DNA from 2 places in the Providencia sp. PROV004 genome. Region 2 is predicted to be linked to the other one. Evidence: predicted binding sites of a transcription regulator. Region 2 holds the regulator's gene; the other holds the start of a gene.
What was found. Region 2 encodes CRP, which controls carbon source genes, mostly activating them, when cyclic AMP is high. Its sites were predicted from a motif close to ATGTGANNNNNNTCACAT; they were not measured.
Positions count from the first base shown of each region.

Region 1 (4,832 bases), 580 kb from region 2:
GCTCTATTCATGAAATGCTCAGTTTGTTGTCGATGTGTTGTGGTTTCTTAGATAAGGAGACCGATGGCGATACCTCGGTAACTTGATACTTTCATGTTGCAGCGAAATTAAAGTAGCACTATCCGTATTGCGTTGTAAAAATTGGTTTAAGTACGTTTTTATCCTACCTGGAGTATACTGATGACGACTCGTAAAACCCTTGCTAATGCTATCCGCTTTCTAAGTATGGATGCGGTTCAAAAAGCAAAATCAGGGCATCCTGGCGCGCCAATGGGCATGGCTGATATCGCTGAAGTACTGTGGCGTGACCATATGAATCATAACCCAGCAGACCCTCACTGGGCAGATCGTGACCGTTTTGTACTGTCAAACGGCCATGGCTCAATGTTGATTTATAGCTTACTGCACCTCACTGGTTATGACTTACCTATCGAAGAGTTAAAAAACTTCCGCCAATTACACTCTAAAACACCGGGCCACCCAGAATATGGCTATACTCCAGGTGTTGAAACAACAACTGGTCCTTTGGGGCAAGGCATTGCAAACGCAGTGGGTTTTGCGATCGCAGAACGCACATTAGCCGCGCAATTTAACCGCCCTGGCCATGACGTTGTTGACCACCACACTTATGTATTCATGGGTGATGGCTGTATGATGGAAGGTATCTCGCACGAAGCATGTTCTTTAGCGGGTACACTGAAATTAAATAAACTGATCGCATTCTATGATGACAACGGCATCTCAATTGATGGTGAAGTTGAAGGTTGGTTTACTGACGATACCGCAGCACGTTTCGAATCTTATGGCTGGCATGTTATCCGTGATATCGACGGACATGACGCATCACAGATCAATGCGGCAGTGAATGAAGCGAAAAACCAAACTGATAAACCAACACTGATTATGTGTAAAACTATCATTGGTTTTGGTTCACCAAACAAAGCTGGTTCTGAGTCTGTCCACGGTGCACCTTTAGGTGATGCTGAAATTGCAGCAACTCGCGAAGCTCTGGGGTGGAGCTACGGTCCATTCGAAATTCCTAAAGATATCTACGAAGCTTGGGATGCTCGTACCGCAGGTAAAGAAAAACAAAGCGCATGGGATAAAAAATTCGCCGCATATTCAGCCCAATTCCCTGAATTAGCTGCGGAATTTACTCGTCGTATGAATGGTGAATTACCAGCTAATTTTGACGCGGATGCAAAACAATTTGTTGAAAATCTGCAACAAAACCCAGCAAATATTGCCAGCCGTAAAGCATCACAAAATGCATTAGAAGCGTTTGGTAAAGTGTTACCAGAATTTATGGGTGGTTCTGCAGACTTAGCACCAAGTAACTTAACCATGTGGTCAGGTTCGAAAGCGCTGAATGTTGACCCAGCGGGTAACTATATTCACTACGGTGTTCGTGAATTTGGTATGTCAGCTATCATGAACGGTATCGCGTTACATGGTGGTTTCATTCCTTACGGCGCGACATTCCTGATGTTTGTTGAATACGCGCGTAATGCGGTTCGTATGGCAGCACTGATGAAAGTGCGTAGCATCTTCGTTTATACTCACGATTCTATTGGTCTGGGTGAAGATGGCCCGACTCACCAACCGGTTGAGCAACTGGCAAGCCTGCGTGTGACACCAAATGTCAGCACGTGGCGTCCTTGTGACCAAGTTGAATCTGCGGTGGCGTGGAAATATGCTATCGAGCGTAAAGATGGCCCAAGCGCATTAATCTTCTCTCGTCAGAACTTAGAGCAACAACCTCGTAGCCCTGAACAATTAGGCAATATCGAGAAAGGGGCTTACATTCTGAAAGATTGCGCAGGTACGCCTGAGTTAATCTTTATTGCTACAGGTTCTGAAGTGGAATTGGCTGTTAAAGCGGCTGATCAATTAACATCAGAAGGCCGTAAAGTTCGTGTTGTTTCTATGCCATCAACGGATGTATTTGATAAACAAGACGCGGCATACCGTGAAGCGGTTTTACCTGCTAATGTGACAGCACGTGTTGCTATCGAAGCGGGTATTGCAGATTACTGGTTCAAGTACACTGGTTTAAACGGCGCCATCATCGGTATGCATACCTTTGGTGAATCTGCTCCTGCCGAAGTTCTGTTTAAAGAATTCGGTATCACAGTAGAGAAAGCAGTTGAAGCTGCGAAATCTTTACTGAAATAAAATAAGAAGGAATGAGTTCCGAATTTCGGTTCTCATTTCTAATTATCTTGCTGAACAACGCCTAGCGATAAACTAGGCGTTGTTTTTTTGTGCACCAATATAGGATTTTCTATTGCGTTCTATAAATATATCCCTTAATCTAATCCTAGATAAGCTGAACCGTTTCAGTTGTATGTTGCAGAATGAAAATATTTTTTAAAAATGTCGGTTGAAGCACACTTTTGATGTTTGACAGCTAAAATGAGCAGTAGAGTTGGTGTGAGTCAGTTATCCTTAGCAACCGTGTGATTTTGCTCAGATACAAGGTGTAGAATGGCAATCAGGGTAGCAATAAATGGCTTTGGCCGCATTGGTCGAAGTGTTCTAAGAGCGTTGTATGAGTCTGGCCGTCGGGCAGAGATTGTCGTGGTGGCGGTTAATGAACTTGCTGAACCTGAAGGGATTGCGCATTTGCTGAAGTATGATTCCAGCCATGGGCGTTTTGCTTGGGATGTACGACTTAACGGAACACTTTTACAAGTTGGTGATGATAATATTCGTTTATTTCACCAATCTGAGCTGCATGAGTTGCCTTGGAAAGAACTGGGGATTGATGTTGTTTTAGATTGTAGTGGGGTTTATGGTTCACGGGATGACGGCTTATTGCATTTAGCGGCAGGGGCGAAAAAAGTATTATTTTCTCACCCGGGTACTGATGACCTTGATGCAACTATCGTTTATGGTGTTAACCATGAAAGCTTAACCGCTCAAGACAAGATTGTTTCCAATGCTTCTTGCACCACCAACTGTATTATTCCTATTATTAAATTGCTTGATGAGGCATTTTCGATTGAATCGGGAACCGTGACGACGATTCATGCGTCAATGAATGACCAGCCTGTTATCGATGCCTATCATAAAGATTTACGCAGAACTCGTGCAGCGAGTCAGTCTATTATTCCTGTTGATACCAAGTTAGCGGCAGGAATTACGCGAATTTTTCCGAAATTTAAAGACCATTTTGAAGCCATTTCTGTCCGTGTACCGACGACGAATGTGACAGCGATTGATTTGAGTGTTACCGTACATAACGATGTTTGTGTTGATAAAGTCAACCAACTACTGCGAAGCGCGGCACAAGGCCATTTTCGTGGTATAGTGGACTACACTGAATTACCGCTAGTTTCGATGGATTTCAATCATGATCCACACAGTGCTATTATAGACGGTACACAAACGCGAGTTAGTGGTAAGCATTTAATTAAAACCCTAGTTTGGTGTGATAACGAATGGGGGTTTGCTAACCGGATGCTAGATACAACATTAGCGATGGCAGCGACAGGTTTAAACTAATTGGCGACTGACAGACAGCAGGGCATGATAACTTTATTGTTTTGCACAGTCGCTGATGGAAACTTTATAGAGAATCAACGAGAGGATTCACCATGTCTGTAATTAAGATGACCGATTTAGACTTAGCGGGTAAACGCGTATTCATCCGTTCTGACTTAAACGTTCCTGTAAAAGATGGCAAAGTTACTTCTGATGCACGTATTCGTGCTTCATTACCAACAATTGAAGCTGCTCTGAAACAAGGCGCTAAAGTCATGGTCACTTCTCACCTTGGTCGCCCGACCGAAGGCGAGTACAACGAAGAGTTTTCACTGCAACCTGTTGTTGACTATCTGGCTGACAAAATGGATTACCCAGTCCGCTTAGTTAAAGACTACCTTAACGGTGTTGAAATCGAAGCTGGCGAGTTAGTTGTGCTGGAAAACGTTCGCTTTAATAAAGGCGAGAAAAAAGACGATGAAACCCTGTCTAAACAATACGCTGCATTGTGTGATGTTTATGTTATGGACGCATTTGGTACGGCTCACCGCGCACAAGCGTCAACACATGGTGTTGCTAAATTCTCTCCAGTTGCTTGTGCTGGCCCACTACTGAGTGGTGAGTTAGAAGCATTAGGTAAAGCATTAGATAACCCAGCTCGTCCAATGGTTGCGATTGTTGGTGGCTCTAAAGTGTCAACGAAACTGACTGTATTAGATTCCCTATCTAAAATCGCAGACCAGCTGATTGTTGGTGGCGGTATTGCAAATACCTTTATCGCAGCGGAAGGCAATAATGTTGGTCGCTCATTATATGAAGCGGACTTAATCCCTGAAGCGAAAAAATTACTGGCAAACTGCCAAATTCCAGTACCAACGGATGTTCGCGTTGCAACCGAGTTCTCTGAAACTGCACCAGCAACTCTGAAAGCGAGTACTGAAATTAAAGATGACGAACAAATTCTGGATTTAGGTGATGAATCTGCACAGCGCTTGGCTGAGATCCTGAAAAATGCCAAAACCATTCTTTGGAATGGCCCAGTAGGCGTGTTTGAGTTCCCTAATTTCCGTAAAGGTACCGAGATCGTTGCAAAAGCGATTGCTGATAGCGACGCATTCTCTATCGCTGGTGGTGGTGACACCCTAGCAGCTATCGATTTATTCGATATTGCTGACAAAATTTCATATATCTCTACTGGTGGCGGTGCTTTCCTTGAGTTCGTTGAAGGCAAAAAGCTCCCTGCCGTTGTGATGCTAGAAGAACGTGCTAAAGCGTAATTAATTGTTCATACACAACAGGCAGCGTAGGCTGCCTGTTTACCACAGGACCTTTTCACATGTCTAAAA
Region 1 covers NZ_CP042859.1:924,404-929,235, forward strand. Annotated here, with positions in the region: gene tkt (transketolase) at 181-2,175, shown strand; gene epd (erythrose-4-phosphate dehydrogenase) at 2,488-3,507, shown strand; gene pgk (phosphoglycerate kinase) at 3,600-4,763, shown strand; gene fbaA (class II fructose-bisphosphate aldolase) at 4,823-4,832, shown strand, end outside.
Region 1: epd (erythrose-4-phosphate dehydrogenase) is a predicted target of CRP. The motif match lies at 2,458-2,475, and genes of this name have one in related genera.

Region 2 (4,832 bases):
TATTTAGATAAGGAAATAATGTGATTATTCCTTGGCAAGAACTTGAGCCTGAAACATTGGAAAACCTGATTGAGAGCTACGTATTGCGTGAGGGAACCGACTACGGCTCCCATGAAAAAAGCCTGCAAGATAAGGTTAACGATGTGAAACGGCAGTTAGTTTCTGGCGAAATTGTGCTAGTCTGGTCTGAATTGCATGAATCGGTTAATTTCATGCCTAAGGGAAGTTTTTCTGTATGATGTTTTTATTCCATGGTTCATTTTTACGTCATCTTTTGTCATAAAAAAGTTGCGTGTTTTCCAACATAATCATGTCGTAAAACCATCAAATAAGGCTCACAACCCTAACACCCGTTAATCCGCTTCATGCACTATTGATTAAAATAGTGCTTATAAGCGCAGCACAGGGAGTCCACGATGTCCAAAAAGCACCCAATTATTGCTATCACCGGTTCGAGCGGTGCTGGCACAACGTCAACTAGCCAAGCATTTCGTAAAGTTTTTCACCAATTAAATATCCAGCCTGCAACATTAGAAGGGGATAGTTTTCACCGCTATACACGCCCTGAAATGGATATGGCTATCCGTAAAGCCAGAGAACAAGGCCGGCACATCAGTTACTTTGGCCCCGAAGCGAATGATTTTGCTTTGCTTGAACAAACCTTAGTTGACTATGCAAAAACGGGTTGTGGGCAATCCCGTAAATATCTACATACTTATGATGAAGCGGTACCTTATGGCTTGCAGCCCGGGACATTTACCCCTTGGGAACCGCTGCCAGATAAAACGGATATTTTGTTTTATGAGGGGCTACATGGCGGTGTTGTCACACCGGAACATAATGTCGCACAACATGTTGATTTACTTGTCGGTGTTGTCCCTATAGTCAACCTAGAATGGATCCAAAAATTAATCCGTGATACGACAGAGCGAGGGCACTCCCGTGAAGCCGTTATGGACTCTGTCGTGCGTTCTATGGGCGACTATATTAATTACATCACGCCACAATTTTCTCGCACTCACATCAATTTTCAACGCGTTCCAACGGTAGACACCTCTAACCCATTTTCGGCTAAAGCTATTCCATCACAAGATGAAAGCTTTATTGTGATCCGCTTTCGTGGGCTAGAGCAAATTGATTTCCCCTATTTGCTATCAATGATATCTGGCTCTTTCATTTCTGCAATGAATACAATTGTCGTCCCCGGAGGAAAACTAGGTTTAGCCATGGAATTAATTATGGCGCCAATAGTCGAAAAACTAATTAATCAAAAGGACAACAATTAAATTATTTTTTGATTAATAAATAAGATGCTTATCATTAATTAAGGTAAGCATCTTTTAATTCAAATATACCAATAAAAATTAAATTTATTTTTAGTTTTTTATTTCAAAGCTGTGTGTGACTTCAACGGTTTTCTCTAACATCAATGCGACTGAACAATATTTTTCAGCAGAAAGTTGAACGGCTCGTTCGACCGCTTTTTCCGTTAATTCATTCCCTGTTACAATAAAATGTAAATGGATTTTCACAAAATAACGAGGGGCTTCTTCGCGACGCTGTGAGGTTAATTTCACCTCACAATCCGTAATATCATAGCGGCCCTTTTGTAGAATCGAAACGACATCAATCGCGCTGCAACCACCCGCAGCCATTAGCACCATTTCCATTGGGCTTGGGGCGTTATCACCTGCATTGCCGTCCATCATCACTTGGTGCCCAGACGCAGACTCCCCTAGAAAAGAAAGTCCTTCAACCCACTTAACTCTTGCTTCCATTATATTTCCCCTTGAAATGAAATCGGTTTAAAGGCTACATTGTTCCATAGATACAATGAATGTTATATCAACTTTATTTGGCTGAAGCGATACAGGGAAGACTTTCTTTATTGGATATGCTACAAACAATACTTAGTTGATAGGATTAAGATCAAAACTCAACGGTTTAATTGATCATATTATAGTGTTGATATCAATTTGCGTTACCCAAAGCAATCAAAAACGCTGAAGCAATCAGCTGTTAGATTATTTAAAGGTATATAAGGCAAATTAATATGCTAAGCTAGTGACTTTAAAGCCAGCCTTTCTAGTATGTTTTTCTGAATGGCTGCAATAACATACAGAGGATAACGCTAATGGTTCTCGGCAAGCCACAAACAGACCCTACTCTTGAATGGTTTTTGTCACACTGCCATATTCATAAATATCCATCCAAGAGCACTCTTATCCATCAGGGTGAGAAAGCAGAAACCCTTTACTATATCGTTAAAGGTTCGGTGGCTGTTTTAATTAAAGATGAAGAAGGCAAAGAAATGATCCTCTCTTACCTGAATCAGGGGGATTTCATTGGTGAGCTTGGGTTATTTGAAGAAGGGCAAGAACGTACTGCGTGGGTTAGAGCCAAAATAGCCTGCGAAGTTGCTGAAATTTCTTACAAAAAATTCCGTCAATTAATTCAGGTAAACCCTGATATTTTAATGCGCCTTTCTGCGCAAATGGCTAGTCGCTTACAAACAACATCTGAGAAAGTCGGTAACCTCGCATTCTTAGACGTTACAGGCCGTATTGCTCAAACGCTATTAAACTTAGCTAAACAACCTGATGCAATGACACACCCAGACGGTATGCAAATCAAAATTACTCGTCAGGAAATAGGCCAAATCGTGGGTTGTTCCCGTGAAACAGTCGGCCGTATTCTAAAAATGTTAGAAGACCAAAACCTGATCTCTGCACATGGTAAAACCATTGTTGTTTACGGTACTCGTTAATTAACCTTTCAGCCTGGCCACCTTTGGCTGGGCTATTTATTTATCATATTAAATTCTAATAAAATCGCTTCTTTATATTCTCTTTATCACTTCCCCTTATAGAATAATAATTATTATCTTATTAATTAGGGAAATATTTATGACCATTACATTAGGCTATTTATCGGGTAATCCGACGATTTTCAAAAAAATCATTAATTCCGATGATTTCATCAAAAAAATTTTTACGATTACCTCTTCACTGAAAAAAAGTCCACTTGATACGAATAACCAGCTAAAACCAACTCGTACCTGTAGCACTGAGAGTATTGATTCCGCCTATGAGAGCGACTTAGAAGAAACCAATAATATTAAGTGTTTAAGCACTGGTGAATTTTACGAAAAAGTCAATCAATTGAAAATTAAGCTATACGGAAAATATTCATCTACTTTTCTTTCTGAGCAAAGTACAGACTCATTAATAAAAGAAAATAGAGTTATTCTTGACCAATACAAAGAACTCCCCAAAAAAAATGCTGAATATGCTGATTTTTTATATCGCGATATTAGAATCCCTGGCATTAACAATAAAAGTCTACAAGAAAAAAAAGAGATTATAAAAAAATTTGTATTACCTAAACCTCTAACTAATAAAAATGGTTCAATGCTTCCTTTAAAAAAACAAATCATTCAAGAGTCTATTCGTCATATCACACTACCTTCCGTGGGTATAAAATATAAAACAGAAAGCAAATTTAATAAGAAATTAGTTTATATACATTACAAAATTTGTGAAGAAAATCGGCCTAATCAAAGAATCACCTCTTTGCCAAAAACCACTTTTGAGTTCAAGGGAAATATACCGCAAACAAAGTCATCATTACTAAGAGCACAACGAATAAAAGAACATTATAATTTATCGAGTAAAATTACCACACAGAAAACCAGCCTTAGCAAAGATAACTTAGCAAAAAATAAAATTTTAGTTAATAGTTCTGATTTATTAAAAATAATAGAAAAAGAATACCAATTTACCCAAGAAATGAATAACCATATAAAAATAATCGCTGAAATAGACGCCCAAATGAAGACTAACTCTCAATTACTAGCACTTTACAAGTCACCAATAATAAAATAAGTAAAATCGACTTATTATTCAATCAATTAAAATATTTGCATTGGCTAGAACAAATCCAAACACAAATATCACACACATGTAAATAAATAATCATAAACATCGATTTATTATATTAACTAACCTAAAAACAACCCAAAATAGCATTAATTGATAATTAAGGATCTCTCATGCACATAGACACCATCAATAGAAATGTAAGCAATCCCATCTTTAAAAAAAACATAGCATTAGAAATAGCGGAAAATTATTTCCCAATAATTAAGAAAATACGTAATACTAGATTGAATAATTTCATTCATTTATTTAGTTTTAACAAAAAAAACAAAGTAAATATGGATTCAAAGTTTTACTTAGAGTTAAAAAAAATAGAAACCAAAAAAAATGAGAATAACTCACGATTAAAAGTCGAATTAAATCAAAATAAAATAATATCATTAGAAAATGAACTACTTAAAAAGTCGTTTGAAATATCCCCAACAGTAAAAAACACTAAAGATGAAATTAATAGAAAAATAAGTAACGCATTAAAAATAGACAAGCCCTATGTAGAAGAATTAGTCAACAATAAAATAATTAAAGAACAGAATGACCTAATAGACCATTACACATACCATATTAAAAATATAGAATTAATTGAAACTAAAGAACAATTAAAAAATGATATATACAAATTAAAATTAGAGATAAAAAACGAGTCAAAAATAAGAGGGATTTATTATCTTGAAAAAAAACATGAAATATTAGAGTCATCATATAAAGAGATAGAAAATACATTTGGGGTGGAAGACCAAAATGAAAATTTAAAATCATTAATTAATTTACAATTAATCATTAAAAATTTATTAATTAAAGAATTAGATGATATTAAAAACAAAATTCATAATATAACGTTAAATAACTATAATAAAAAATCCATTAACCCCAAAAAAAGTCAAATATCGAAAAAAT
Region 2 covers NZ_CP042859.1:343,197-348,028, reverse strand. Annotated here, with positions in the region: gene FVA69_RS01545 (hydrolase) at 1-24, shown strand, start outside; gene FVA69_RS01540 (YheU family protein) at 21-239, shown strand; gene FVA69_RS01535 (phosphoribulokinase) at 417-1,286, shown strand; gene FVA69_RS01530 (OsmC family protein) at 1,377-1,778, opposite strand; gene crp (cAMP-activated global transcriptional regulator CRP) at 2,135-2,767, shown strand; gene FVA69_RS01520 (hypothetical protein) at 2,907-3,884, shown strand; gene FVA69_RS01515 (hypothetical protein) at 4,052-4,832, shown strand, end outside.